3 regions of the Lelliottia sp. GFLA7 genome follow, and region 3 is predicted to be linked to each of the others. Evidence: riboswitches for the same ligand, from Rfam matches in the RefSeq annotation. Region 3 holds a riboswitch; each other region holds the start of a gene.

What was found. Region 3 has a riboswitch for thiamine pyrophosphate ahead of thiB (thiamine ABC transporter substrate binding subunit). Riboswitches for the same ligand answer to the same signal wherever they lie in the genome.
Region 1: another riboswitch for thiamine pyrophosphate. It lies ahead of thiM (hydroxyethylthiazole kinase); the one in region 3 lies ahead of thiB (thiamine ABC transporter substrate binding subunit).
Region 2: another riboswitch for thiamine pyrophosphate. It lies ahead of thiC (phosphomethylpyrimidine synthase ThiC); the one in region 3 lies ahead of thiB (thiamine ABC transporter substrate binding subunit).

What each region holds. Positions count from the first base shown of each region.
Region 1 is NZ_JBWLAQ010000002.1:610,084-620,170, forward strand. It holds gene AC07RN_RS08495 (ABC transporter substrate-binding protein) at 1-113, opposite strand, end outside; gene AC07RN_RS08500 (mandelate racemase family protein) at 152-1,306, opposite strand; gene fbaB (class I fructose-bisphosphate aldolase) at 1,756-2,808, opposite strand; gene thiD (bifunctional hydroxymethylpyrimidine kinase/phosphomethylpyrimidine kinase) at 3,276-4,076, opposite strand; gene thiM (hydroxyethylthiazole kinase) at 4,073-4,843, opposite strand; TPP riboswitch at 4,879-4,975, opposite strand; gene AC07RN_RS08520 (hypothetical protein) at 5,661-6,164, shown strand; gene AC07RN_RS08525 (diaminobutyrate--2-oxoglutarate transaminase) at 6,451-7,827, shown strand; gene AC07RN_RS08530 (pyridoxal phosphate-dependent decarboxylase family protein) at 7,846-9,312, shown strand; gene etk (tyrosine-protein kinase) at 9,435-10,087, opposite strand, start outside.
Region 2 is NZ_JBWLAQ010000010.1:6,720-16,806, reverse strand. It holds gene rpoC (DNA-directed RNA polymerase subunit beta') at 1-444, shown strand, start outside; gene AC07RN_RS18935 (PTS lactose/cellobiose transporter subunit IIA) at 513-830, opposite strand; gene AC07RN_RS18930 (PTS sugar transporter subunit IIB) at 831-1,139, opposite strand; gene cspE (transcription antiterminator/RNA stability regulator CspE) at 2,321-2,533, shown strand; gene thiH (2-iminoacetate synthase ThiH) at 2,802-3,935, opposite strand; gene thiG (thiazole synthase) at 3,932-4,702, opposite strand; gene thiS (sulfur carrier protein ThiS) at 4,704-4,904, opposite strand; gene AC07RN_RS18905 (HesA/MoeB/ThiF family protein) at 4,888-5,643, opposite strand; gene thiE (thiamine phosphate synthase) at 5,636-6,271, opposite strand; gene thiC (phosphomethylpyrimidine synthase ThiC) at 6,271-8,163, opposite strand; TPP riboswitch at 8,244-8,352, opposite strand; gene rsd (sigma D regulator) at 8,532-9,029, opposite strand; gene nudC (NAD(+) diphosphatase) at 9,126-9,902, shown strand; gene hemE (uroporphyrinogen decarboxylase) at 9,947-10,087, shown strand, end outside.
Region 3 is NZ_JBWLAQ010000003.1:442,490-452,576, forward strand. It holds gene AC07RN_RS12395 (DedA family protein) at 1-32, shown strand, start outside; gene thiQ (thiamine ABC transporter ATP-binding protein ThiQ) at 298-1,005, opposite strand; gene thiP (thiamine/thiamine pyrophosphate ABC transporter permease ThiP) at 989-2,599, opposite strand; gene thiB (thiamine ABC transporter substrate binding subunit) at 2,575-3,558, opposite strand; TPP riboswitch at 3,590-3,690, opposite strand; gene sgrR (HTH-type transcriptional regulator SgrR) at 3,727-5,382, opposite strand; gene sgrT (glucose uptake inhibitor SgrT) at 5,471-5,623, shown strand; gene AC07RN_RS12425 (sugar efflux transporter) at 5,744-6,922, shown strand; gene leuD (3-isopropylmalate dehydratase small subunit) at 6,998-7,603, opposite strand; gene leuC (3-isopropylmalate dehydratase large subunit) at 7,614-9,014, opposite strand; gene leuB (3-isopropylmalate dehydrogenase) at 9,017-10,087, opposite strand, start outside.

The sequences.
Region 1 (10,087 bases), on a different contig from region 3:
ATATTCATACCGATGATGAGCTGGTCGGGCGGCGTTTTTGCGTACGCCGCACCGCTCCCCATCATCAGCGAGAGCGCGAGTAAACACGCCCTCGTGAGGGAGTTTTTGTTCATCTGTGTATACCGTTTGTAGGGTGAGATATCGTTATGTGTCAGTCGTGGCTGACGGTATTGTTTTCGATATACGCAAAATTAATGTCTTCGCCCAATCCTGGGCCGGTCGGCAGGCTGACAATGCCGTTTTCATCCATCGGATCGACGATGCTGTTGAGGTAAGCGGCAGGCACATCGTAATCCAGGAACGGATGCAACAGACCGCGTTCGTACCAGCGACAGTTCTTGATAGCGCCGATAACTGCCAGGCTCGCCGCGCCGTTACCGTGAACCTCGCAATCCATACCAAACGACTCGGCAAGGTTCGCCACTTTGAGCGTTGGGGAAATGCCGCCTACACCGTTTGCGCCCGCGCGTAAGATGTCGCACGCACCTGCTTTGACCCAGTCGGCACGGCTGTGGTGTTTTCCGCCCAGACTTTCCGGGCCAATGATTGGGATGGACAGGTTTTCTGCCAGCCAGGCGTAAGAAGACATGCTCTCTTCTTCCATCGGTTCTTCGAACCAGGCGAAGTCGAGTTTTTCCAGCTCTTTACCGATGTACAGCGCTTCAGTCCGGCTGTACCAGTGATAGCCATCGATCATCAGGTCGATATCCGGACCGACCGCTTCACGCACTGCAGCGCAGGCTTTGACGTCCATTTTTGGGTTGGGTGCGAATGAAACCGGCGGCATCCAAGTGTGTAGTTTGATGGCTTTATAGCCGCGCGCGACCAGTTTTTCAGCGAAGCTGGCATATTCGTCCGGCGTCGAGAGGCCGCCCGGCAGGTCGTCACCGCACATGGTGCTGCCGTACGCAGGCACTTTATCGCGGAAGCCGCCCAGCAGTTTCCAGACCGGCATATTCAGTTTGCGACCGATCAGATCCCACAGCGCTTGCTCCACAAACGACAGGGCGCGTTCGGTGAGTTGATGGGCGCTGCCGCGCTGCCAGTGCGCCAGATCCTGCCAGATGCGCTCGCGGTTGAACGCGTCCTGGCCGACCAGCACTTTACGAAAGAAAGTGTTCACAACAAAAGGGCGCACCACTTCCGGCGGTGCAAATGAATACCCTTTGGTGCCATCGTCTGCGGTAATCGTCAGCATCGCCATTTTGGCCATGCTTTCAGGTCCAGGATGTGAGTGCCCGGCGGTGTCGGACACCCGACGCGTGGGATACTGGAAGACGGTGACGTTTACAGATTCAATTTTCATTATCAGTCCTTAACACAACAGAGGTCATAGCGACGTCGTAATTTGAAAAGCTGTTTCGAAACTAACTTTAAGCGCAAAATTCATCCACGGCCTTAGACAAATTCCGCTAAGCATCGACCATTTATTGTGCATATGCACGGGAGGGAGTGATACTTTTCACAAAAGGACAGAGAACTGTGAAGTGGATCGGGAGGGGAGTTTGGCTGAAATGAAATTAGGTTTCGGATTTTAACTGTGCGGTCTGATGCCCTCACCCCAACCCTCTCCCACAGGGAGAGGGAGAAAAGAACGCACAGGACAGCTCCCTCTCAAACGGGGAGGGGGAGAAAAGCACTGATCAGCGCCCTCTCTCCATGTCAGAGGATAAGCGTGAGAGGAAAACTGAGGGAGAAAAGAACGCACCGAACTGTTCCCTCTCCCACGGGGAGAGGGTTAGGGTGAGGGGAAATTTACGCAATCGTCACTTTGCTATCCAGATAGACATCCTGCACGGCATTAATCAGTTTAACGCCATCGGCCATCGTCTTTTTAAACGCTTTGCGACCGAGGATGAGCCCCATGCCGCCCGCGCGTTTGTTGATAACCGCCGTGCGCACCGCGTCGGTTAAATCGGTTTCACCGCCCGCCGCACCGCCGGAGTTGATAAGCCCTGCACGGCCCATATAGCAGTTCGCGAGCTGGTAGCGCACGAGATCGATAGGGTTATCACTGGTCAGTTTGCTGTAGACGCGGTCGTCCGTGTAACCAAAATTCACCGCTTTATAGCCGCCGTTGTTCTCGGCCATTTTCTGCTTCACGATATCCGCGCCGATGGTGGCCGCCAGATGGTTGGCCTGGCCGGTAAGATCCGCAGAAACGTGATAGTCCACGCCGTCTTTTTTGAACGCATTATTGCGCAGATACGCCCACAGCACGGTTACCATACCCAGCTCGTGCGCGCGTTCAAAGGCCGCTGAGATCTCTTCAATCTGCCGACGCGACTGCTCAGAACCAAAGTAAATCGTCGCCCCAACCGCCACCGCGCCCATGTTGAAAGCCTGCTCCACGCTGGCGTAGAGCGTCTGGTCATATTCGGTGGGATAACTCAGCGTCTCGTTGTGGTTCAGCTTAACGAGGAAAGGAATGCGGTGGGCGTAGCGGCGTGATACCGAAGCCAGCACGCCGTAGGTCGACGCAACACAGTTGCAGCCCGCTTCTATCGCCAGCTCGACAATATTCTTCGGATCGAAATAGAGCGGATTCGCCGCAAATGACGCGCCAGCGGAGTGCTCCACGCCCTGGTCAACCGGTAAAATCGACAGATAACCGGTTCCGCTCAGGCGTCCGGTGTTATAAAGCGTCTGCATGTTCCGCAGTACTGCCGGTGGCCGGTTGTTATCAATCATGACGCGGTCAACGTAATCATGGCCCGGCAGATAGAGCTGTTCGGCTGGAATAGTCATACAACGATGCTGTAAAAGGCTGTCGGCGTCTTTGCCAAGCAACTGCGCAATATCAGTCATAGTGATGCTCCCGTAAGTTCCGACGTCATGTCGGATCGAGTGAACCAAACCCAAATTTTCATGGGCAGACTAAGCCTGGTACTGACACAACAGAATTTCCACCGCCTACGCTTTTTTTCAGCACACCGTCCTGGCGCGTTTGGTGTACATCAAAACGGTTACATTGAGCGGTTATTCCCTACAAAAGTACTTCAATGGTTTATCTACGGCGCGTGGTTATACGACAGCGCAAATACCGGGCACGTAGCGGCGGGCGGGGCTTTGCTGATGCAGTCACACTGGGAAATACAGTTGCAGTGCGCGTCGTCAGTCACCGTGGTGGCGACTGCGCCGACGCGCGAGGCATTACGCCTCGTACACAAAAGCATATCAATCGCTTCAGCAGTCGCTGAGCGATTAACCGGGTATGCATTTATCCCCTTTTTTTCCCGGCCGAAAATTCTTATCCAGAATATGCGTTCGAGGCACTACCACCACGCATGAAAATGGTGAACCGGGCCAATACCGTGACCGACTTCAAGGCTGTCTGCTTTTTCCAGCGCGTGCGACAGCCAAATTTTGGCCTCCTGCACCGTATCCCCCCAATTGTCATGACGCGGGCGGAGTGCAGCCAGCGCTGCCGACAGCGTGCAGCCGGTGCCATGGGTGTTTTTGGTCATGACGCGTGGAGCGGTAAATCGCTGGATACCTTCACGCGTGAAGAGCCAGTCCGGGCTTTCAGCATCGTCCAGATGACCGCCTTTCATCAGCACTGCCTCGCAGCCGAGCGCCAGAAGCGCGCCCCCCTGCTCTTTCATCTCTTGCTCATTGCGGGCCTGAGGCGCATCCAGCAGCGCTGCCGCCTCCGGCAGATTTGGCGTGATCAGCGCGACGTGCGGCAGAAGATGTTTTCGCAGGGTTTCGACAGCCGCAGGGGAAAGCAGCGGGTCGCCACTTTTCGCCAGCATCACCGTATCAAGCACCACGTTTTTGACGCGATAGTGTTTGAGGCGCTCCGCGACCGCTTCAACAATATCAGTCTCGGCCAGCATGCCGATTTTGGTGGTATCAATGCGGACATCGCTGAACACAGAGTCCAGCTGGGCACCGACAAAATCCGGTTCCACACGATACACCGACTGCACGCCGCGCGTATTTTGCGCCACCAGTGCGGTAATGACTGAGCAGCCATACGCTCCAAGGGCTGAGAAGGTTTTCAGATCCGCCTGAATCCCCGCGCCGCCGCTCGGGTCCGTGCCAGCAATGGTTAATGCGTTAATACGTCTCATGCCTGCGCCTCCAGGTTCCAGAGCGCGTCAATAAACGCGCTGGCAAAACTTCCTGGCCCGCGGCTTTCTTTGACGGCAACGCTACCGGCTTGCTTCATAAACCCGCATGCGGCGGCAACATTGTTCAACCGGTCACCTGGCAATGAACAGCTTGCCGCGACAACAGCCGAGAGCGCACAGCCTGTCCCCACGACGCGCGTCATCATCACATCGCCGCCAGTGATGGTCTGCGTACGTTGCCCATCGGTGACGTAATCCACTTCGCCCGTCACAGCAACAATGGCGTGAGTTTGTCGGGCAAGAGCAATCGCGGCAGGCAACGCGCTGGAAGCGGTATCGATGGTGTCAACGCCTCGCCCCCCCGCGCTCATACCGGCAAGCGCGAGAATTTCAGAGGCATTACCGCGTATCGCCGCAGGTTTGAGTGAGAGGATTTGTTGGCAAAAACGGGTGCGATACGACAACGCGCCCACGGCCACGGGATCCAATGTCCAGGGCTTTCCAGCGGCCACGGCACGTTCGATTGCCCGACGCATCGCCTGCGCGCGCGGCGCGGTCAGCGTGCCAACATTGATCAGTAAGGCATCAGCCATCGCTGCAAATTGCTCTGCTTCTTCGGCTTCAATCACCATCGCGGGGGACGCACCAAGTGCCAGCAAAACGTTGGCCGTAAAGGTTTGCACCACATCGTTGGTCATGCAGTGTATGAGCGGGGAAAGCGTGCGGAAGTGATGTAAGGCGTGTAAATCGAGTCGGTCAGGCTGCATGTTTCGCTCCTGCCTTGCGAGAAGAAGCGATAACCTTAACAGTCACCTGACTTCCCTACGCTGGCATTATCCAGATCAGGTGGTACGGGTATTTCTCAGCCTTCACGTAGAAGGGCACCCCGAGTCAAATTACCTAAAACTTCAGTAATATGGGCAGCGTAGAGGAAGTAATTATCGAATGCAAGCCTCCTGGACCGCTCTTTTCTGGTCATGAAAATGCTGTAAACATTTATTATTATTGGCCTATTTAGATTGAGTTACCCCCTATATATGTAGACATTTAATGTCATTGATTTTTTAGGGATAAATAATATAAACCTAAGACCTAAACACGTATCCCACTCTACTCAGTAGTCTATTTAAAACAAAATAAAATTAATTAAAACAACGAATTATGTGATCACACAGATAATTCTCAAGTCCCTATTCATTCGTATTTTTCGTGATCTAAATCAAATGTAAAGGGTGCGAATTACTGGATAGTTGTGCAAGGTAACTACTTCGTTTCTCTGTAAGAGACGCTATAAACTGAATGATATCCTGATAATGTGGTAGCAAATGTTAAAGCTTATTATTGCCTCGGCAATCGTATCAATTTCCCTTGTCGCCACAGGGGTTTTCATCGGTGTGATATATAAAAACACGGTTATCAGCATGGCTGGCAATTGCATAAATGAATAACTGAAATTTTATTATTTTGTCATCTGAAAAATGAATATTTCACTTAGCGTGTTTCGCCAATATAAATAACCTGCAAACAGTCAGGTTATTCCGCAGTATCGTTTGATAAAAAAATAAATAATATTAGGGTCAATGAATGAAGAAGATGATGTTAGCTGTTTTGGTCTGCGCCGCGGCGCTTTCGGGTTGTACGACAGAATCGCAACGTATTGCCAATTGCACAAATACCGGCGTCAGCCTGGATACGTGTTATAAAGTTGAGCATGATAATCAAAACGTTAGCCGCGCGGCAGCACTCCAGAATGCGTACAAACGTTCAGATGAATACGCAAAGCAATACGATAATAAGCATCATCATCATGGTGTTGAACAACATGCACAGGCCGCACACGTTGCCGATCCGCTACGTGAAGCGTCATTCTCGGCAAACGGTATTAAGGCCACGGTCAGCAATGGTTTCTTTACTGCCACCATTAACGGCAAAAAAGCCACAGTAAAACGTTTCAATGCCAATGCCTACGAAATTAAAGGCGCGGGATATGTTCTTTCTATTACCCTTGATGAAAACGGAATTACAGACGCGTCATGGAATAAAACCCATGGCAGAGACAATGGATTACTTCAGGTCGTTCAGAAGTAACGCATGGGCGGCTGAAAAGTCGCCTTTTTCGATTTCATCAGCGCGGCTTTTGAGTATATAAATCTGTGAGATTTTTTTCTGTGTTCTTACACACTAAAATCACAGTAAAAACATTGTGTTACTCCCCCTTCGCCAACACCTTTACATTGTAACAAAACAGTAAACAAATTAACCATTGAGCCACGCGCCAAAAGGCTCTATATTGGCCGCGTTTTTTACCTGACCCATCCTTAACTAACTATTTATTCAATCGAGGCGTATAAACAGCCTCGGTTGTAGGAGTGATATGATGACGGATAAAGTCCGTATTGACACTGTAGATGCCCATAAAAGCAACGAAACCTATCTGGCCCGTCAGGCCGAGTTTGAATCGAACGTCAGGAGTTATCCTCGCAAGCTGCCTTTAGCAATTACTAAAGCCGACGGCGTATGGATTACCGATGCAGATAATAAAGAATACCTTGACTGTCTTGCAGGCGCTGGCACCCTCGCGCTTGGCCATAACCATCCTGATGTGCTGAAAAGCATCCAAAATGTCATTACCAGCGGCTTGCCGTTACATACACTGGATCTGACAACTCCGTTGAAAGACGAGTTTTCTGAATACCTGCTCTCCCTGCTCCCAGGCCAGGGTAAAGAATATTGCCTGCAGTTCACCGGCCCATCTGGCGCTGACGCCGTTGAAGCCGCGCTGAAACTGGCGAAAAAAGTAACCGGACGTAGCAGCATTATTAGTTTCTCCGGCGGCTATCACGGCATGACCCACGGCGCGCTGTCCGTGACAGGTAACCTGTCACCGAAAGAAGCGGTCGATAACATGATGCCAGAAGTGCAGTTCATGCCTTATCCGCACCAGTACCGCTGCCCGTTGGGGATTGGCGGTGACGCGGGCGTGAAAGCGCTGACTTACTATTTCGATAACCTGATCAACGACGTTGAAAGCGGCGTGCGTAAACCTGCGGCCGTAATTCTGGAAGCCGTTCAGGGTGAAGGCGGCGTGAACCCGGCTCCGGCTGAGTGGCTGCAGCGCATCCGTAAAGTGACTCAGGAACACGGCATTCTGCTGATCCTCGATGAAGTTCAGGCGGGCTTTGCACGTACTGGTAAGTTCTTTGCTTTCGAACACGCCGGTATTGAGCCAGATATCATCGTCATGTCTAAAGCAGTCGGTGGCGGTCTGCCATTGGCCGTTCTCGGTATTAAAAAGCAGTTTGATGCCTGGGCGCCAGGTCATCATACCGGTACTTTCCGTGGTAACCAGCTGGCGATGGCGACCGGCCTGACGACGCTGAAAATCCTGAAAGACCAGAACATTGCCGACAAAGTGGCTGCACAGGGTGAGTGGCTGAAAGGCCAACTGGCTGAATTGCAGAAACGCTATCCGGTGATCGGCAACGTACGCGGTTTAGGCTTGATGATCGGTATTGAGATCGTGAAACCAAACGAAGCGCCTGACCATATGGGCAGCTTCCCGGGCGATGGCGAGTTGTCTGCGCTGATCCAGAAAAAATGCTTCGAAGCAGGTTTGATTCTGGAACGTGGTGGCCGCGATGGCGTTGTGCTGCGTCTGTTGCCGTCTTTGCTTATCAGCGAGCAAGAGCTGAAAGTCTTCCTGGATAAATTCGAGCAGGCCCTGCTTGCTGCGGGCGTTCGCCCCGCGTAAACGGAGTTAGTGAATACGATGTCTGATTCAAACCCAATTCTGTCGTCGTCGGCACAGAGCATCGAAGCCTATCAGCAGGCTATCGAGCAAAGCTCTCAGGCGGTGATGCAGTGGCTACAGCAGTCTGAAATGTATCAGGGGAAAAGCGTTGCCGAACTGCGCGACAATATTTCCCTGAATTTTGGGCAAAAAGGTCTCGGCAACGAAGCGGCTATCGCGCGTGCTGTTGAGTATTTCCTGAAAGACAGTCTGTCAGTGCACCATCCGCAGTGCGTAGCGCATCTGCATTGCCCAAGTCTGGTAGTCAGCCAGGCGGCGGAAGTGCTGATTAACGCCACTAACCAGAGCATGGATTCCTGGGACCAGAGTCCTTCAGCGACCATTATTGAAATGAAGCTGATCGACTGGCTGCGTACCCGTGTTGGCTATCAGTCCGGCGATGCAGGCGTATTTACCAGCGGCGGTACCCAGAGCAATCTAATGGGGCTGATGCTGGCACGCGATGCGTTCTTTGCGGCCAAAGGTCATTCGATCCAGCAGGACGGTTTGGTTGGCGATCTGCGCAAAATCCGCGTGTTATGTTCTGAAAATGCACACTTCTCAGTGCAGAAGAATATGGCGCTGTTGGGTCTGGGCTATCAGTCTGTCATCCAGGTGAAAACTGACGATTGTTCACGTATGGATCTGACCGATCTGGCCGCAAAAATTGCGTACTGCAATGCGAACGGCGAGCAGATTCTGGCAATCGTGGCAACAGCGGGTACTACCGATGCGGGTGCGATTGATCCACTGCGCGCAATTGCTGAGATGGCTGCAGAACAGCAGATTTGGGTGCATGTCGATGCGGCATGGGGCGGCGCGCTGCTTATGTCCGAAAAGTACCGTGATTATCTGGACGGCATTGAGCTGGTGGATTCCATCACTCTGGACTTCCACAAGCAGTTCTTCCAGACCATCAGCTGCGGTGCGTTTTTGCTGAAGGAAGCGCGTCACTACGAGCTGATGCGTTACCAGGCGGCATACCTGAACTCTGAGTTCGACGAAGAGCAAGGCGTACCGAATTTGGTGTCCAAATCATTACAGACCACGCGTCGCTTTGATGCGCTGAAACTGTGGATGAGCCTGGAAGCGTTAGGTCAGGAGCAGTATGCCGCGATTATCGATCATGGCGTTACGCTGGCACAGGAAGTGGCTGTGTATGTGCAGAACCAAAATGCACTGGAACTGGTCATGCAGCCGCAGCTGGCGAGCGTGCTGTTCCGCTTCCGTCCCGAGCACGATCTGAATGATGCGGCTATTGCATTGTTGAATCAGAAAATTGGTGATGCGCTATTGGATTCTGGTCGTGCAAACGTCGGGGTGACCGAGCACAACGGTGTGACTTGCCTGAAGCTAACTCTGCTGAATCCAACGGTAACGCTGGATGATGTCAAAGTGCTGCTTTCGCTGGTAGAACGCACTGCGCTAGAAATCCTGGCAAGATAATCTTGCTTGTGCCCCTTTTCTCCTGGAGAGGGGCACAATAATAGTCAATCGAAAGTCCCGTCTACCCGCATTCCGACGCTGAAAATTTCCCGCCCGCTGGCTCAGAACACGTCATTCATTTTTTACTTTTCGGCCGACTGGCTGTACTCATACTGACTGTAACCCGTTGTGTAATAAATGGCCGCGGATTTAACAACATCATTCAGAATGGCACCCTCGATAGACACGCCAGCTAGATGAAGGCGTTTAACGCATGCCTGCATCTCTTTTACGCTGGTCATACCAAATCTCGCCACCAGCAATGTCGTGCCGGCCCTTCGTCCCACTAATGAAGCATCCGTGACAGCAAGTATTGGAGGAGTATCAACGATAACCATCTCATAATATTCGTTGGCCCATCTCAGTAACTGCTGGAAACAGTCCCCAATCAGCAACTCCGAAGGGTTAGCCGGAACTTGGCCGCAGGTCAGCACATCGACGCCACCGGGCGCATAGTGCTGTATGGCGTCCTGATACTCCACTTTTCCCATCAACACATCAGCCAGACCGCGACTGTTGGCGAGCGAAAATATCTGATGAACATAACCTTTGCGCATATCGGCATCGATAAACAACACTTTTTGTCCAGCTTGCGCAACGATGGCGGCTAGTGACGTCGCCACCAGCGTCTTACCACAGTCCTGCGTGGGGCCTGTCAGCATGATGACGCGATTTTTAGCCTCCATCATGGTGAAATGCAGGCTGGTGCGCAGACCGCGAATAGCCTCAACAAAGA
Region 2 (10,087 bases), on a different contig from region 3:
CTGCGTAAAGCAACCATCGATAGCACGGGAAGCTCTGACTTCCTGGAAGGCGAGCAGGTGGAATACTCTCGCGTCAAGATTGCGAACCGCGATCTGGAAGCGAACGGCAAAGTGGCGGCGTTGTTCTCCCGTGACTTGCTGGGTATCACCAAAGCGTCTCTGGCAACCGAGTCCTTCATCTCTGCTGCATCGTTCCAGGAGACCACTCGTGTCCTGACCGAAGCTGCTGTTGCGGGCAAACGTGATGAACTGCGCGGTCTGAAAGAGAACGTTATCGTGGGTCGTCTGATCCCAGCGGGTACGGGTTATGCGTACCACCAGGATCGTATGCGTCGTCGTGCTGCGGGCGAACTGCCAGCTGCACCTCAGGTCACTGCGGAAGATGCTTCTGCAAGCCTGGCAGAACTGCTGAACGCAGGTCTGGGCGGCTCAGACAACGATTAATCGTGCTTTGAGCTAATAAAAAACCCGCTTCGGCGGGTTTTTTTATGTCTGAAAAAGGGATAAATAGATTATTTGAGCAGCGGCAACCGGCGATAGAGCTCGATCATGTCACCCGCCAAATCCTGAATCACCATCGCATTCATCAGGTGGTCCTGAGAGTGGACGGTAATCAAATTTACCGGAAGTTTCCCTGTTCCCTCATCCAGCCCAATAAGTTGTGTCTGGATAACGTGCGCATGTTTGACATATTCGCGCGACTCTTCCATCGCTTTTTCGGCTTCGTCAAACTCGCCTTTGCGTGCCAGTTGCAATGCCGTCAGCGCAGCACTGCGTGCAGCGCCAGCGTTTACCAGCAACTCCATGATGGTTGTTTCTAAATCTTCCATTCATTGCTCCAGCAGTTTAAGCGCTTTTTCAAGGACGACATCGCCTTTCATCATGCCGTAATCCATCATATCGATCACCGCGACCTGTTTACCCAGCGGTTCAGCCTGAGCCTGAAGCTTTGCCAGTTCGTATTTTACCTGTGGCCCCAGTAATACGATGTCGGCTGTGGCGATATAGTCTTTAAACTCAGCTACCGGAACGGCTTTGATAGTGACTTCAACACCTTTTTTTTGCGCGGCGTCTTTCATACGCTGAACCAGCATGCTGGTAGACATCCCGGCAGCACAACACAAAACGATATTCTTCATAGTCAGCCTCGATCTATATGTGTTTAATGATAATTATCCCGTGCAGACGGCTTCAACAACCGCTTTACCCCGATTGTGTGTCAGGCATCACAAAGAAATCTGAATTCTATGAAACCGGTTTCAATTTTAGCCCGGCAGGAAATTTATCTTCTGTTACTGGCTTAGCATAAGGTGAGTTAGTCACGCGTAATCAGGGGCTGGATGGTATGCATTTATCCTATTTTGACTATAATCAAAGACCTTGATGAAGCTTGGTTGAATAAATTGCTTTCTGACTACTGTCAAAAAAAACATGTTATTAAAAACAGTATTGACTTGGTTTTGGAAATGCGTAATTTAGTACTCAACAGCAGAGAAATGGTAGTTTGCTGTTAATCCAGAAAGTATGAGTTGAGTATTACTGGGGATTGCGATGAAGGCCACGAAATATTGTTTTTTGGGATAGCTGATGTGAGATGAACCAATATTCTTGCTTCGCTAGTGCTTTAAAGGCCACGTAGTTGATAGATGAAATCGCAAAGCAGTGAAGAAAGCGCGACGATGTAAGGCCATGTTTTATAGTACTATTTGCGGTGTTTTTTTTGATAAAGTATCGCAACAGCAGTAAGGCCACGCATCAAAGAGTATATGTCGCGATGGGGAGTGTACTTGTTTAAGAAGCCGCCCTTGAGTTCTATTATCAGGCTGGCGGAATATGTATCACGGTAAATAGAGGAGCATTTTCGTTAGTATCAGTATCCAATATTATCTGTAATAAACGTGTACATTTGTAAGTAGTACCATTAGCAGTAAATACACTTAAGTCAATTAATGTTAAATCTGAAGTTCGTAGTACCATAAAAGCCCTGGCTGCAACGGTCAGGGCTTTTATCTGTACATTCAATAAGATCCCGCCTTTGAAAAACATGTCTTCCGTTTCGCTTGCCAGCGGCTTTGTGTTGTACGCTTCTAGATCAGCTGAAAATTAATCCTTGCTTAATAAATCAAACCAAGCCTACTATGCGTCATCGGTTTGGAACACAGACCTTATGAAAGCAGTTTTAGTAAAGCAGTCCTCAGTTCAAGCGTTATCCTAGATACCCCTTCTTCATGAGCCTCCTCCTAAGTGCCGCATAAGTTAAATTCTGAAAAACAGGCCAAGTTCGCCGCGTGAGTGGCCCTCAATAAGAAAGGAAATATCTATGTCTAACAAAATGACTGGTTTAGTAAAATGGTTTAACCCTGAAAAAGGTTTTGGCTTCATCACTCCTCAGGACGGCAGCAAAGATGTATTCGTACATTTTTCAGCAATCCAGAGCAGCGATTTCAAAACCTTAGACGAAGGCCAGAAAGTGGAGTTCTCAATCGAGAACGGCGCTAAAGGCCCGTCAGCGGTTAACGTTATCGCGCTGTAATCGCCGATAATCTCGCTAACGCTTACAATAGCGATGAAGGCCAGAGCCTGAGCAGATAAGTGACAGTGAATAAAAAACCCGCCATGGCGGGTTTTTTCGTTTCTGGCGTCCGTTACGCGGAGGCAGGGCGAAACGAGGAAGAACTTTTCGCCCTGGTCAGCATCCGTTGCTGACGGTATAAGAGTAGAAAATCTCACGTCGTCGGACAATCACTTGCTCGCGGCCTTACGAGTCGCTTTGTAAAATTTCTCCGCCGTTGCACAGCGTTTCAACGAAGCTGCGAGGCGCGCCCCAGCCAGCTATCCCAGTCTTTCCACACTGGCTGTAACCCTTGTGCCATAAGCGCCTGTGCAACATCTTCAGGACGACGGCCATCATGAGGGGAAAATTGCTCCAGCTCAGGATGCTCATCGGCGTAGCCCCCCGGTTGTGTTTTCGAAAACGCGCTGACGTTATTAATCGCCAACGGAATGACCCGATCCCGAAATTCGGGCGATTCCCGCGTGGATAACGATAATTCGACATCCGGTGCCAGCAAACGAAATGCGCAAATGGCCTGTACCAGCTGTCGTTCATCCATGATCGATGCCGGCTCAATACCGCCAGTGCAAGGGCGTAGGCGAGGAAATGAGATCGAATAGCGGCTCTGCCAGTAATGTTGCTGAAGCCATAGCAAATGCTCCGCCACCATATAGCTGTCCACCCGCCAGCTGTCTGACAACCCCGTCAATGCGCCGAGACCGATTTTATCGATTCCTGCGCGCCCGAGCCGGTCAGGCGTCTCCAGTCGGAAAAAGAAATCCTGCTTTTTACCCTTCAGGTGATGCTGAGCGTATATTTTTTCGTGATACGTCTCCTGATAGACCATCACGCCGTCGAGGCCTAACGTTTTAAGCTCTGCATATTCATCCTCAGACAGCGGCTGGACTTCCATCTGCAATGAAGCAAACTGGCGGCGAATAGCCGGGAAATGACGCCGAAAATAGTCCATCCCAACTTTTGCCTGATGTTCCCCTGTCACCAATAAAAGATGCTCAAAACCCATTTCGCGGATCGCCGCGCACTCACGTGCGATCTCGACGTCATCAAGAGTTTTACGCTTGATACGGTTGCTCATCGAAAAACCGCAATAGGTACAGTCGTTGGCGCAAAGATTGGAAAGATAGAGCGGCACGTAAAAACTGACCGTATTGCCAAAGCGTTGCCGAGTCAGCTGCTGGGCACGTTGCGCCATCGGTTCCAGATATGCACCGGCGGCGGGGGAGAGCAGAGCCATCATGTCTTCGCGGGTGGGATGACGCGCATGCAGCGCACGCTCAACATCTGCAGGGTTTTTGCTGTTGATCCGCAGGCGAATATCATCCCAGTTGAGTTGCCGCCAACGTTCCACAAAGGTGCTCATGAGTACGCCTCCAGAAATCCGGTTAGTGGGCTGCTGGCCTGCGCCTGAGCGCGGCGAGACCCTGGGCCTGATTGCCGCGCCAATGCGCCCGCTTCCACAGCCAGACGGAAGGCGCGCGCCATCATCACTGGATCGTCCGCCACCGCAATCGCTGTATTAACCAATACCGCGTCTGCTCCCATCTCCAGCGCCTGTGCCGCGTGGCTTGGCACGCCGATACCGGCATCGACCACCACAGGAATGGTGGCTTGTTCGATAATGATTTCCAGCATCGCTCGGGTTTCCAGCCCCTGGTTTGAACCGATAGGCGCGCCGAGCGGCATGACCGCCGCGCAGCCCACTTCTTCGAGGCGCTTACACAGAACGGGGTCCGCACCGCAGTAAGGCAAAACGGTGAATCCCTGTTTGACCAGCAACTCAGCGGCTTTCAGCGTCTCGATAGGATCGGGCATCAACCAGCGCGCATCCGGGTGGATTTCCAGCTTCAGCCAGCTCGTGCCCAGCGCCTCGCGCGCCAGGTGTGCGGCAAAAATCGCCTCTTCAGCGGTCTTTGCACCAGACGTATTGGGTAGCAACGTCACTCCGGCCTCCAGCAGTGGCGCAAGGATGGCATCGTTATGATTGCGCAGATCCACGCGCTTCATTGCCAGCGTCACCAGTTGGCTGCCGCTCTCGCGGATGGCGCTCACCATCAACTGTGGAGAGGCGAATTTTCCTGTACCGGTAAAGAGATGAGAATCAAAGGTTTTATCAGCAATACATAACATGTCAGCCTCCCGCAATGACCTGAAAAAGCAGGATCTGATCGCCGTCGCGCACCTGCTGAAGTCCCCACTGCTCACGCGGCAGGATCTGTTGATTGAGTGCCAGCGCCACGCCAGGTTTTAGCTGCTGCAACTGGTCAAGCAGTGTGGCGACGGTTAACCCGTCCACACACTGCATCGGTTCGTCGTTAAACAGAATTCGCATGATGCCCCCCGCAGACACGACATCCGCTGGCGCGTTGCAACGCCAGTTGACGCCAGCTCCCGACGCGGGCATCAAAAAGCCGCAGCGTATTGCGTGGGGTTTCCATACCGCTCAGCAGCTTGATGGCCTCAAGCGCCTGCAAGGTCCCCATCACGCCGACCACCGGGCCGAGAATACCTGCCGTGCGGCAGTTACGCTGCGGCTCGTCGTCATCTGACCACAGGCAGCGATAACAGCCTTGCGTCCACGGGGGCGTCAGCACCATGAGCTGCCCGCCAAAACCGACTGCGCTGGCGGTAATCAGCGGCGTGTTGAGGGCAACGCAAGCGGCGTTTATCGCCTGACGTGCGGTCATATTGTCGGTGCAATCCAGCACCACGTCGGCACGTACAACTTCGTGGCGAAGGGCTTCGCCTTCGAGTTTTGCCTGTAAGGCGATAAGCTGAATATCAGGATTCAGTTGGGCGAGCCGCTGCTTTGTCACCTGTGCTTTTGGCTGGCCGAGATCGTCCATCGTGAACAGGGTTTGCCGTTGTAAATTGCTCAAATGGATATCGTCATCGTCGGCTAAGACCAGTGTTCCAATACCCGCCCCCGTCAGATATTGCGCCGCCGGTGCGCCTAACCCGCCAAGGCCGATAAGCAACACCCGGCTGGCGAGCAATTTTTGCTGTCCGTCGATGGCGATATCTTCCAGCATGATCTGACGGCTGTAGCGCATAAAGTCGCTGTCATTCATCGCCCGCTCCTGCCAGTTGCAATAACTGTGCTGTGGCTACCTGCCAGTCGGCGGCCTGCGTAATCGCGCTGACCACCGCTACACTCCCGACGCCGGTTTTCAGTACCGCAGGGACACGTTCAAGGCTGATGCCGCCGATGGCGACGGTTGGATAATCAGCCAGGCGTTCAATGTGGCGCGTCAGTTGCTCAAGACCCTGCGGAGCAGAAGGCATCTGCTTGGTTTGTGTTGGAAAAACATGGCCGAGCGCGATATAGGATGGGCGCGCCGCTAGCGCCACGTCGATCTCCATATCGTCATGCGTAGACACGCCCAGACGTAAACCGGCGTTGCGAATGGCGCTCAGATCGGTGGTTTCCAGATCCTCCTGACCCAGATGCACGCCATAAGCCTGATGCTTGATCGCCAGTTGCCAGTAATCGTTGATAAATACGCGAGCGCCATAACGGCGTCCCAGCGCAATGGCATTTGCCACGTCGGGCTCAACGTCTTCATCGCATTTGTCTTTGATGCGTAGCTGGAGCGTTTTCACACCGGCCTGAAGCAGTCGCTCAATCCACACCACGCTGTCTACTACGGGGTAAAGACCTAAGCGAAAAGGGACGGGCGGAAAATTGGGCTGATACATTATGCCTTCTCCTTTTTAAGGTAGATTTCGCCACCTTTCGCGCGGAAGTTTTGTGACATATCGGCCATACCCACTTCGATAGCCTGTTTCGCGGCGTAATCGCGCACTTCCTGGCTGATTTTCATCGAGCAGAATTTTGGCCCGCACATCGAGCAGAAGTGCGCCACTTTGCCAGATTCTTGAGGCAGGGTTTCGTCGTGATACGCACGGGCGGTGAGGGGGTCGAGCGCCAGGTTAAACTGATCTTCCCAGCGAAATTCGAAACGCGCTTTAGACATGGCGTTATCGCGGATTTGCGCGCCCGGATGGCCTTTCGCCAGGTCGGCGGCGTGAGCGGCAATTTTATAAGTAATTAATCCCTGTTTGACATCTTCTTTGTTGGGTAAGCCCAGGTGTTCTTTTGGCGTGACGTAACAGAGCATCGCGCAGCCAAACCAGCCGATCATCGCGGCACCAATCCCTGATGTGAAGTGGTCGTAGCCCGGCGCGATATCGGTCGTTAGCGGTCCCAGCGTGTAGAACGGCGCTTCGTGGCAGTGCTCCAGCTCTTCGGTCATGTTGCGGCGAATCATCTGCATCGGAACGTGACCGGGACCTTCGATCATCACCTGCACGTCATATTCCCAGGCGATTTTAGTTAGCTCACCCAATGTGTGCAGTTCGGCAAATTGCGCTTCATCGTTGGCATCGCGAATGGAGCCAGGACGCAACCCGTCGCCCAGCGAAAGAGACACATCGTAGGCCGCACAGATTTCACAAATTTCACGGAAGTGTTCGTAGAGGAAATTTTCCTGATGATGGGACAGGCACCACTTCGCCATAATGGATCCGCCACGCGAGACAATTCCGGTCAGGCGTTTGGCGGTCATCGGCACGTAGCGCAGCAGTACGCCTGCGTGAATGGTGAAGTAATCGACGCCTTGTTCCGCCTGCTCAAGTAACGTGTCGCGGAACGCTTCCCAGGTCAGATCTTCTGCGATCCCGTTGACCTTCTCCAGCGCCTGATAGATCGGCACGGTTCCGATAGGAACGGGGCTGTTTCGCAAAATCCACTCGCGGGTTTCGTGGATGTAACGCCCGGTCGAAAGGTCCATGACCGTGTCCGCCCCCCAGCGTGTAGACCACACCAGCTTTTCGACCTCTTCTTCGATGGATGATGTTACGGCAGAGTTGCCGATATTGGCGTTGACCTTTACCAGGAAATTACGGCCAATAATCATTGGCTCCGATTCTGGATGATTAATATTGGCGGGGATGATGGCGCGACCAGCGGCCACTTCATCACGTACAAACTCCGGCGTGATGTTCTCCGGTAGACGCGCGCCAAAACCTTCGCCCGGATGCTGGTGGCGAAGCACTTCGCTGCGAATCCGTTCACGGCCCATATTTTCGCGAATGGCGATAAATTCCATTTCCGGGGTCACAATGCCCTGGCGCGCATAATGCAGCTGCGTCACGCATTTGCCTGATTTCGCCCGCTTTGGCGTCAGCAGACCGGTAAAGCGCAGTTCATCAAGACCATCATCTGCGAGGCGTTCTTTGGTGTAGGCGGAGCTGCGAACGGTGAGCGCTTCGCTGTCATTACGCGCGTCAATCCACGGCTGCCGCAGTTTTGCCAGCCCTTGCTGAACGTTGATGGTAACGTCGGTATCACCATAGGGACCGGAGGTGTCATAAACCGGCACCGCTTCGTTATCCTCAAACTGCGGATTTTCTTTGCTGCCGCCGAGAAGCGTAGGGCTGAGCTGGATCTCACGCATGGGTACGCGGATATCAGCCTGTGAACCAGAAGTATAAATACGTTTTGAGTTCGGGAAAGCGGTGCCTTCGAGCGTATCGATGAAGTGTTGTGCTTGTGCGCGCTGTTCGCGGCGGGTCAATTTTGCAGACATAGCTCATTCCAAAATAGTAAAGGAAGTGGCTTGTCAGACGACGGATGAAGCAAGAGGTGATCGCCCAGAGGCGATACAACAGCAGATTGACTCTTGTTCCCTTCGCAGGTATTAGCCTGATCAGGTTCCGCGGATCCCGAATTAACGGTCTCAGCCCGGCTTACGCACTGGGCACTCCGACAAGAAATTTACACTCCATCCTTCAAGCTGCCTCGTTATTGGCTGCCTTCATTCACCCCGGTCACTTACTGGTGCAAGCTTCCTGGGATTCACTCAGTTGCCGCCGCGATGCAGCATGAATGATTTCGTGTAATACCCCCTCGTGAGAGGGGCGAATATTTGTAAACTACGCGTTAACGATGAATAACTCAAGCTGGCCGCGCGACGTTATCTTCGTTGCTGGCCTTCAAATTGTTGTCCAGCGCGAGGGCAATCAGTTTGTCTTCCAGCGTAAAGCGTCCTTCCAGGGCTTCGCCGAGATCGGACAGCGCCTGCTGCAATTCCAGATAGTTATCCTGGTCGATCGCATTTTCGAGCGTGGAGTCGTAATAATCCATAATCTGCTGGGTGTTTGCTTCCAGCTGCGGGTAGAGTTTTGTCGCCGTTAAATAAGGATTCGTCCCTTCCATTTCACGGATAATACGTTCATAAATATTGAAATGGCCGTCGGAAAGGTAATCCACCAGACTCTGACAGAAATTATCCAGCGCTTTTTCGTTCAGGCGCATATAGGATTCTTTGCCAGGCTTAATGCCAACCAGATTATAGTAAGCAACAAGCAATTGTTTGCGCACGTGCAGCCAGCGATCGACCAGTTTATTACTTCCTCCAACGCGCTCTGTCAGGCTTTCTAGCTGGTTTAGCATGTTTGACTCCGCAAGGTTAAGGTTAAAAGCTGCCCGCCTAAATTTGTAAGAATATTGTTATCAACATGCCTGTGAAGCGAAGGTAGTGCAATAGATATGGATCGTATAATTGAAAAATTAGATCGTGGCTGGTGGATCGTCAGCCATGAACAAAAATTATGGTTGCCCGCAGGGGAGTTACCTCATGGCGATGCCGAGCAATTCGATCTTGTGGGGCAACCCGCATTAAAGATCGGTGAATGGCAGGGCGATGCAGTGTGGTTGATCCAACAGAATCGCCGTCAGGATATGGGATCGGTGCGTCAGGTGATGGATCTTGATGCAGGCCTGTTTCAGCTGGCCGGGCGCGGTGTGCAGTTAGCTGAGTTCTATCGCTCGCATAAGTTCTGCGGCTACTGCGGTCACGCCATGCATCCGAGCAAAACCGAGTGGGCGCTGCTGTGCGGCCACTGCCGTGAGCGCTATTACCCGCAAATTGCACCCTGCATCATCGTTGCGATTCGTCGCGATGATTCGATTTTACTGGCGCAGCACGTCCGCCATCGTAACGGTATTCACACGGTATTGGCTGGATTTGTTGAGGTCGGCGAAACGCTGGAGCAAACCGTCGCGCGTGAAGTGATGGAAGAGAGCGGGATTAAAGTCAAAAATCTGCGTTACGTTACCTCTCAGCCATGGCCTTTCCCAATGTCACTGATGACGGCCTTTATGGCTGACTATGACAGCGGCGACATCGTCATCGACCCGAAAGAGCTGCTGGAAGCAAACTGGTATCGCTACGACGATTTACCACTGTTACCGCCACCGGGCACCGTGGCGCGTCGCCTGATTGAAGATACTGTGGCAATGTGTCGGGCCGACTATGAAGTCTGAATGACGTGATACACTAGCGGCAAGATGCTTAAGGAACCTGCAAAATGACCGAACTGAAGAACGATCGTTATCTGCGTGCGCTGCTGCGCCAACCCGTTGATGTCACCCCGGTGTGGATGATGCGCCAGGCAGGCCGCTATCTTCCGGAATATAAAGCGACGCGAGCGCAGGCGGGCGATTTTATG
Region 3 (10,087 bases):
GTGAGATTTTACTGAAGGTGGTCAGCCGGTAATTGTCGTCTTTCCGTTAGCGGTTTTCTCTCTCCCTACGCGCACGTCGGTGGCTTTCTCCCTCTCCCTTTGCGCATGACGGCGGTTTTCTCCCTCTCCCTGCGCGCACGTCGGTGGCTTTCTCCCTCTCCCTGTGCGCACGTCGGCGGTTTTCTCTCTCCCCGTGCGCATGACGGGGGTTCTCTCTCTCTCCCTGTGCGCATGACGGCAGTTTTCTCCCTCTCCCTGTGGGAGAGGGTAGGGTGAGGGCATCAGACAACTCAGTATCTAAACCGGCTGCGAATGTATCCCCAACAGCGCTGAGGCGCTGGCGTTTCCGCTCAGCAGCGCCTGAGTCTCGCCGTCCCAGGCGATGCGCCCGTCGGCGATCACCACCGAACGCGGCGCAATTCTGGCGGCGTCTTCCACACTGTGCGACACCATCAGCATCGTGAGTTGCTTCTGGTGACACACGTCTTTGACCAGATGCAGCATCTCTTGGCGCAGTGCCGGGTCGAGCGCCGAGAACGGCTCATCAAGCAGTAAAATCGGCTGCTCCCGAACCAGACAGCGCGCCAGCGCCACACGCTGACGCTGTCCGCCGGACAGTTCTCCCGGCAAGCGATCGATAAAATCCATCAGCCCCATCTGTCGGGCGATATCTTCAAGCTTCTCGCGCTGCGCAGCCGTCAGTTTCAGTCCCGGATCCATTCCTAGCCCGATGTTCTGGCGGACCGTCAGATGGGTAAACAGATTATTTTCCTGAAACAGCATCGACACCGGACGCTGCGAGGGCGGCGTGTGGGTATGATCCTCACCGTTAATCGTCATCTCCCCGCGCGCGGGCGGCAGGAAACCGGCAATCAAATTGAGCAGCGTGCTTTTCCCCGCCCCACTGGGACCGAGGATCGCGATCATCTCCCCTTGCTGCGCGGTCAGGGTAAAACGCATCGGCAGGTGCTGGTAAAGCCAGGTTACATCAGTCAGTTTTAGCATCACGCCCCGGAAGTTTTTCGATAACAGTGAACAAGGTAAAGCACAGCAGCAGGAGTAGCAGCGCCGTGACCGCGCCATCCTGACTGCGATAGGAGCCGATTTGCTGGTAGAGCCAGAACGGCAGCGTGCGGAAATCGTCATTGCCAAACAGCGCCACGACGCCGAAATCGCCAATCGACAGCACGCTGGCAAAGGCCAGCGCCTGGGCAATGGGGCGTTTCAGTGCGCGGAGTTCGACCACTTTCAACCGCTGCCAGCCGCGCATTCCCAGTGACTGACAAAGCAGCGTGTAACGGGCGCTGACGTCGCGCATCGGGTTTTCCAGCACTTTGAGCGCGTAGGGTATTGCCATCAGCGCGTTGGTGAAAATCACGATGCCGTCCGCGTGCTCTGGTAGGCCGACAGTGCTGTTAAACAGCAAGAAGAAACCGGTCGCCAGCACAATGCCTGGCATCGCCAGAATCAGCATGCCGCTGAGCTCCAGCGCCTGTCCGGCGACTCTGGCCTGGCGCGCGTACAGCTCACGACTGCTCCACAACAGCATCATGGTCAGCAAGACGCACAGCAAACCGGCACCCAGTGCAATGCGCAGCGAGGTGCCCGTTGCTTGCCACAGCACCGGCTGTTGCAGTACTGAAACCACATTCTGATTGAGACCATCCACCACCACCGCGAGCAGCGGCGGGAGCAACAGCAGCAACGCCAGCGTGATGAGCGTGATGTCCGTAATGCGGCTGCGCCAGCGATCCTGCGGGTCGCGCCAGCCGCTGACCTGATGGCTGCCTACCGCAATGGCTTTGCTTAGACGCTGGCTGAGCAGCACCAGCCCCAGACAGCAAAACATCTGGACCATCGCCAGTATCGCCGCTCGGCCCGGATCGTAGTCAAAGCTCAGCGCCTGATAAATCGCGAGTTCAATGGTTGTCGCCTGCGGCCCACCACCCAGCGACAACACCGTCGCAAAGCTGGCGAAACAGAGCATGAAAATCAATGCGGCAACCGGGGGGATCTGGCGGCGCAGCCACGGCCATTCAACAAAACGGAAGAACGGCCAGCCGCGCATACCGAGCTGTGCGGCGAGCTGGCGCTGTTCTCCAGGGATATTTTCCAGCGCCTGTAAAAACAGTCGCGTCGCCATCGGCATATTGAAAAAGACGTGGGCCAGCAAAATGCCCTGCAGACCATAAGGCGAGAAGGTCCACTCGATACCGAAAACGTTGAGCAGCGCGGCGATCCAACCCTGTCGTCCGTAAACGCTCAGAATGCCGAATACGGCGACCAGCACCGGTAAAATCAGCGTCATGGCGCACAGGCGCAACAGGATTAGCCTGCCGGGAAAGCGGCGTCGATACAGGGCGCGAGCCAGAAAAATCGCCGGTACAACGGAGAGCAGGGCAGAGAGAAACGCCTGCCAGAAAGAGAAACGCACGACATGCCAGAGATAGCTGTCATGCCAAAGCGCGATGAGATCGCTCTCTGGTGCGTTAAACCACAGCGCCAGAAATGCGCCCAGGCTGACGACCACCATCAAAATGGCGGCAATCAGCCCAGGAATCAGCCAGCCGGGGATCAGCGGCTGACGGCGCGTTGCCATTCACTGATCCATGCGGCGCGCTGGCTGGAAACCTGTTGCGGGGTAAATTCCAGCGTGGTTTGTGGTTTGGTCAGCTGATCAAAACCTGCAGGCAGCGTCACGTTGGTTACCGGATACATCCAGTTGCCGGTCGGGATCGCATTCTGGAATGCCGGTGAGACCATAAATTTCAGGAACTTTTCAGCCAGTTCAGGCTGTTTACTGGCTGCCGTACGTGCGGCCACTTCCACCTGCAAATAGTGCCCCTCAGAGAAATTCGCCGCCGCGTAGTGGTCTTTTTTCTCTTCGATGATGTGATACGCCGGAGAGGTGGTGTAGCTCAGAACCAGATCGCTTTCGCCCTTAAGGAACAGGCCGTAGGCTTCACTCCAGCCTTTGGTGACGGTAACGGTTTTCGCCGCCAGCTTCTGCCATGCTTCTGGCGCTTTGTCACCGTAGACTTTTTGCATCCACAGCAGTAGGCCCAGACCCGGCGTGCTGGTGCGCGGATCCTGATAAATCACGCGCCATTTCTGGTCGCTCTCTACCAGTTCCTTCAGGCTTTTCGGTGGGTTTTTCAGCTTATTTTTGTCATACACAAACGCGAAGTAGCCGTAATCGAACGGCACGAACGTGTCATTTTTCCAGCCGCCGGGGACGTTAACCGCCTCGGAGGCCACGCCGCTTTTGGCGAACAGTTTGGTTTGTGAGGCCGCGTCCAGCAGATTGTTATCGAGACCCAGCACCACGTCGGCTTTGCTGTTTTTACCTTCCATGCGCAGACGGTTTAACAGCGAGACGCCATCTTCCAGCGCCACGAATTTCAGCTCGCAGTTGCAGTCGGCCTCAAAGGCTTTTTTGACGACCGGCCCAGGGCCCCAGTCAGCGGCAAAGGAGTCGTAGGTGTAGACCGTTAAGACGGGCTTGGCAAAAACAGGCAGCGCAAACAGCGCCAGCAGGGGGAGAACTTTTTTTAACACTTTGCACCTCAAAGTTGAGTGGCAAAGGATTTTGAGCGACAGCCTCAAATCCCTTCGCCGGCGTTATCCGGATCAGGTTCGACGGGTATTATCTCAGCGCACATCGTTGATGCAGCACCCCGTTGAGAACAGCAGTAGTGTAATGATTTGGTGAATATTACGAAAGTGTTATGGTTCCGGCGGTGCAAACCAGGCCGATTTAAAGTCAAACCAGCCTAAGGTGTTCATTCTCAAACCGCGCATACTGCGCTGCCCCTGGATCATCAGCCAGTGGTGGATAAGCGGAACCATCGCCTGCTGCGACAGCAATTGCTGGCACCAGACGGCGAGATTCATCTCTCCGGCGCGCCATTGTGCGGCGTCCTGCTGCCAGTCGCGAGCAATACAGTGCTGAATAAGCGGAATTTCAAACAGATGCGAGAACAGGGAGAAGTCGAGCGGCAGGGTGAAATTGGCGCTGTTGAGCCAGATATCGCTCACCGCTTCGCCGCGGTGCCACTCATCGTATTCCACTTCCTGAATCTCGAGCTTCACGCCCTCTGCCGCCAGCAGTTTGCTCATGATTCGGGCAATAAAGCGGTGTTCAACGTGCTCGCGATAATAGGTCAGGGTGATGGATTCCAGCCCGGCGGGTTTCTCGCCGCGTCCTGGACGGGCATGGTGCCAGCGAGGAAGGAGCCCATACGCCGGGAACCAGTAAGTCAGGTGCTGATCTTCCGCCTGATAAATCAGATTGGCAGGGGCGAGAATTTGGCTCACCCACTGGCGCACCTCACGGCTGGCTCCGCGATGCGTTCGGGCATCAAACAGCAGGTAGTAACAGCCCTCTTCAAGACGGCTCTCAACGGCTTTCTCGCCCTCGGTGGGGCCTTCCAGCGTCAGGCCAGGGCTGAACTCTTCGCTGATGTCGGGCAGCACCCAGACATTCACTTCGTCAATCAGTGCGCGATAACCAAAGTAATCATCAAAAGCGCGGATCTTGAGCTGATTATTGTTGTTGCGCGTCACCGCGTAAGGACCGGTGCCGACAGGCTGGCTGGCAAACTGGGGCATCGATTGCCACTCGTGCGGCAAAATCATCGACGGCACATAGCCCATCAACCACGGCAGCCATTGATCGGGTTGCGAAAGTTCGATATCCAGCGTCCAGGCCGTCGGTGAGTGGATGCGTGAGATATGCGAATAGAGCGGCAGCTCGCGGGCACGCTGCAGCGACGCGATAACATCGCCCATTTCCAGCTCACGGCCATGATGAAAATGAATGCCTGGACGTAAAAAGAAGCGCCAGTGCAGGGGCGAAAGCTGCTGCCAGTGGTGGGCGATATCGGCTTCCAGCTCCCCGTTTTCCTCATTTATTCGCGTCAGACCACTAAAGATCTGTCGTGCCATGTGCGTTTCGGATCGACGTAATGCGCTGCCGGGTAACAGGTTTTTCATCGGGCGATAGTAGAGAACGCGCAGAATATGGCGTCCCTGGCGGAAGCTACGGCCTAAATGCGAGACCAGCATTTGACGCACCGCAGCCTTATCGCCGACCAGTTGCACCAGTTGATCGATACGATCCTGCTCCAGCAGATCCTCGGCGCGCTGTTGTTGCAGGGCGAGACCGGTATAAAGGAACGTCAGGCGCGAGCGTTTACCGCGCCCGGCTTCGGCCTCCCAGTTGAGCCAGCCCTGCTGCTGCATAGTGTTGAGCAGCGTGCGCATATGACGGCGTGAGCAGTTTAGGAGTTCAGCCAGCTCGTTGAGCGTGGTCTCCCGCTCCTGACCCTCGCAGCACTGCCAGAGGCGGATGAATTGTTGTTGCAGACGACCTGACGCCATAAAAGGGGAACTCCTGCCAAAAAATCATCAATTTATTAATCCCTATATTAAGCCAATAATCATTTCCGATGAAGCAAGGGAGTGAACGATGAAGAGGTCAACCGCACGTCAGTTTTATCAGCAGTACTTTTTAGCGACAAAAGGAGTGTCCTGGCTGGCCCGCCAGTGCGCCGAGCAGCGGCTGAAAATGCTGGAAGAATTGATGCAGTGGGAGGTTACGCAAACGACTTCTGAACGCTGACTTGCCTCGATCATGTGTGACTGAGTATTGGTGCTTATCACCCGCCAGCAAAATGTTTTTGCTGGCTTTTTTCGTTTACTATTCCACCTGTTTTTTCTTCGCTTTAACAAGGATCTGCGCATGCTCTGGTTGATGACGATGGGCCGCCGCCTGAATGGGGTGTACGCCGCTTTTATGCTGGTGGCGTTTATGATGGGCGTGGCGGGAGCGCTTCAGGCGCCGACGCTGAGCCTGTTCCTGAGCCGCGAAGTCGGCGCACAGCCGTTCTGGGTCGGGCTGTTTTATACTGTCAACGCCATCGCCGGGATTCTGGTGAGCCTGTGGCTGGCGAAACGCTCGGACAGCCAAGGCGATCGTCGCAAGCTGATTCTGTTTTGCTGTGCGATGGCTATTGGCAACGCGCTGTTGTTCGCGTTCAACCGTCATTATCTGACGCTGATTACCTGCGGCGTGCTGCTGGCATCGCTGGCCAATACCGCCATGCCGCAGCTCTTTGCCCTCGCGCGGGAATATGCCGATAACTCGGCGCGTGAAGTGGTGATGTTCAGCTCGGTAATGCGTGCGCAGCTTTCCCTGGCGTGGGTTATTGGCCCGCCGCTGGCGTTTATGCTCGCGCTGAATTATGGCTTTACCATGATGTTCTCCATCGCCGCGGGGATTTTTGCCATCAGCCTGGTTTTAATTGCCTGTGTGTTGCCATCGGTGGCCCGCATCGAGCAGGCCACGGATAAGCCCGTGACGCAGATTAGCGGCTGGCAGAATAAAAACGTGCGCATGCTGTTTATCGCCTCGACGCTGATGTGGACCTGCAACACCATGTACATCATCGACATGCCGCTGTGGATCAGTAGCGATCTGGGTTTGCCGGACAAACTGGCGGGGATCTTAATGGGTACGGCGGCCGGGCTGGAAATTCCGGCGATGATCCTGGCGGGTTATTACGTCAAACGCTTTGGTAAACGCCGGATGATGGTGGTAGCGGTTGCGGCAGGGGTACTGTTTTATCTCGGTTTAATTCTGTTTCACAGCCGCGAGGCGCTGCTGGCGCTCCAGCTGTTTAACGCTATTTTCATCGGGATTGTTGCCGGGATCGGCATGCTGTGGTTCCAGGACCTGATGCCCGGAAGAGCCGGGTCAGCGACGACGCTTTTCACCAACAGTATTTCCACCGGTGTGATTCTGGCGGGCGTGATTCAGGGCGCGCTGGTGCAAAGCTACGGGCATTTTGCAGTGTACTGGGTGATTGCGGCGATTTCTCTGCTAACGCTGGCGCTAACCTGTCGCGTGAAGGATGTGTGAAATAAGAAGGGGGAGTTTAAAGCCTGGTTTTGCACGCTAATAAATAAATGGCCCGCTCGTCGCGGGCCATTCGCTTTAGTTCATAAATGCAGGCTGCTTGTTCTCGTAGGCTGCAATAGAATCTTCATGCTGTAACGTCAGTCCGATGCTGTCCAGACCGTTGATCATGCAATGGCGACGGAATCCATCAATGCTAAAGGCGTAAGTTTTATCGCCCGCTTTGACGACTTCGGCTTCCAGATCCACTTCAAACGTGATGCCTGGGTTGGCTTTTACCAACGCGAACATTTCGTCGACCTGCGCGTCGCTCAGCGTCACGGGTAACAGCTGGTTGTTGAAGCTGTTGCCGTAAAAGATATCGGCGAAACTCGGTGCGATGACAACCTTAAAGCCGTAATCCGTCAGCGCCCACGGAGCGTGCTCACGAGATGAACCGCAGCCGAAGTTTTCACGCGTTAACAGAATTGAAGCACCTTTAAATTCCGGGAAGTTCAGCACGAATTCTGGATTCGGCTGTTGGCCTTGATCGTCAAGGAAACGCCAGTCGTTAAACAGGTGCGCGCCAAAGCCGGTGCGGGTGACTTTCTGCAGAAACTGTTTTGGAATAATGGCGTCAGTATCCACGTTTGCCGCGTCCAGAGGGACAACCAGGCCTGTATGCTGGGTAAATTTCTCTGCCATGATTGTCTCCTTATTTTAAAACACGAATATCGGCGAAATGACCGGTGACAGCCGCTGCCGCTGCCATTGCCGGGCTGACCAGATGCGTGCGTCCGCCACGGCCCTGACGGCCTTCGAAGTTACGGTTGCTGGTCGAGGCGCAACGTTCACCCGGATTCAGGCGGTCGTTGTTCATTGCCAGACACATGGAACAGCCCGGCAGGCGCCACTCAAAACCGGCTTCAATAAAGATCTTATCCAAACCTTCTGCTTCCGCCTGCGCTTTCACCGGGCCAGATCCTGGGACGACTAACGCCTGCACGCCAGGTGCCACTTTGCGGCCTTTGGCAATCTCGGCAGCAGCGCGTAAATCTTCGATACGGGAGTTGGTGCACGAGCCGATAAAGACTTTATCGATCGCCACTTCAGTCAGTGGAATACCTGGTTTCAGGCCCATATAGGCCAGCGCTTTTTCGGCGCTGGCGCGCTCAACCGGATCGGCAAACGAGGCCGGATCGGGCACATTATCGTTCACGGAAATCACCTGACCTGGGTTGGTTCCCCAGGTGACCTGCGGGGCGATCTCTTCGGCCTGCAGCGTGACGACGGTATCAAAGGTTGCGCCTTCGTCAGTTTGCAGGGTTTTCCAGTACTCTACTGCATCATCAAAATCGTTGCCTTTCGGCGCGTGTAGACGCCCTTTCACATAGTTAAATGTGATGTCATCTGGTGCAACCAGGCCCGCTTTCGCGCCCATTTCGATCGCCATGTTGCACAGGGTCATGCGGCCTTCCATGCTCAGCGCGCGGATCGCATCGCCGCAGAACTCGACAACATGGCCCGTTCCGCCTGCGCTACCGGTTTTACCGATGATCGCCAGAACGATATCTTTGGCGGTAATGCCCGGTGCGGCATGGCCTTTGACTTCGATTTTCATGGTCTTCGCGCGGCCCTGTTTCAGGGTTTGCGTCGCCAGAACATGCTCAACTTCAGAGGTACCAATACCAAACGCCAGCGCACCAAACGCGCCGTGAGTGGCGGTATGGGAGTCGCCGCAGACGATAGTCATACCCGGCAACGTGATGCCTTGTTCTGGGCCCATAACGTGGACGATGCCCTGAAACGGGTGGTTCAGGTCGTACAGTTCAACGCCGAACGCATTGCAGTTTTTGATCAGCTCCTGCATCTGGATGCGCGCCATTTCGCCAGACGCATTGATATCTTTGGTCTGGGTGGAAACGTTGTGATCCATGGTCGCGAAGGTTTTGCCTGGCTGGCGAACCTGGCGGTTGTGCGCCCGCAGGCCGTCAAATGCCTGCGGAGAGGTGACTTCGTGCACCAGATGGCGGTCAATGTACAGCAGCGGAGTTTCGTTTGACGCTTCGTAGACAACGTGCGCATCAAACAGTTTTTCGTATAACGTCCTGGCCATGATTACACCCCTTCTGCGACATAGCGGGCAATGATATCGCCCATTTCATCGGTACTGACTGCCGCCGTGCCGCGCGCTAAATCGCCGGTACGGATGCCTTCTTCTAACGCGCGGTTAATGGCGTTTTCAATCGCATCTGCTGCATCGTTTGCATCCAGGCTGTAGCGCAGCAGCAGCGCCAGTGACAGGATCTGCGCGATTGGGTTAGCAATATTTTTGCCCGCGATATCCGGAGCCGAACCGCCCGCGGGTTCGTACAAACCAAAACCTTCTTCGTTCAGGCTAGCGGATGGGAGCATGCCCATCGAGCCGGTGATCATTGCGCACTCGTCAGAGAGAATATCGCCAAACAGGTTAGAACACAGCAGGACGTCAAACTGCGACGGGTCTTTAATCAGCTGCATGGTGGCGTTGTCGATGTACATGTGCGCCAGCTCAACGTCCGGGTACTCGTTGGCGATTTCATTGACGATTTCACGCCATAAAATGGAGGACTGCAGGACGTTGGCTTTATCAATGGAGGTCACTTTGTGACGGCGTTTGCGTGCGGATTCGAACGCAATACGCGCAATGCGTTCGATTTCAAAACGATGATACACCTCGGTATCAAACGCTTTTTCGTGCTGACCGCTGCCTTCGCGCCCTTTTGGCTGACCGAAGTAGATACCGCCGGTTAATTCGCGCACGCACAGAATGTCGAAGCCGTTAGCGGCGATATCGGCACGCAACGGGCAAAACTCTTCCAGGCCCTGATACAGTTTTGCAGGGCGCAGATTGCTAAATAATTTGAAGTGCTTACGCAGCGGCAATAACGCGCCGCGCTCAGGTTGTCCGGCAGGTGGCAGATGTTCCCATTTCGGGCCGCCGACAGATCCAAAGAGGACCGCATCCGCATTTTCGCAGCCTTCAACCGTGGCTTTCGGCAGCGGCGTGCCGTGGTTATCAATCGCGATACCGCCCACATCATAATGGCTGGTCGAGATTTTCATCGCGAAACGTGTGCGTACAGCTTCCAGGACTTTCAGGGCTTGTGTCATTACTTCCGGGCCAATTCCGTCGCCCGGCAACACAGC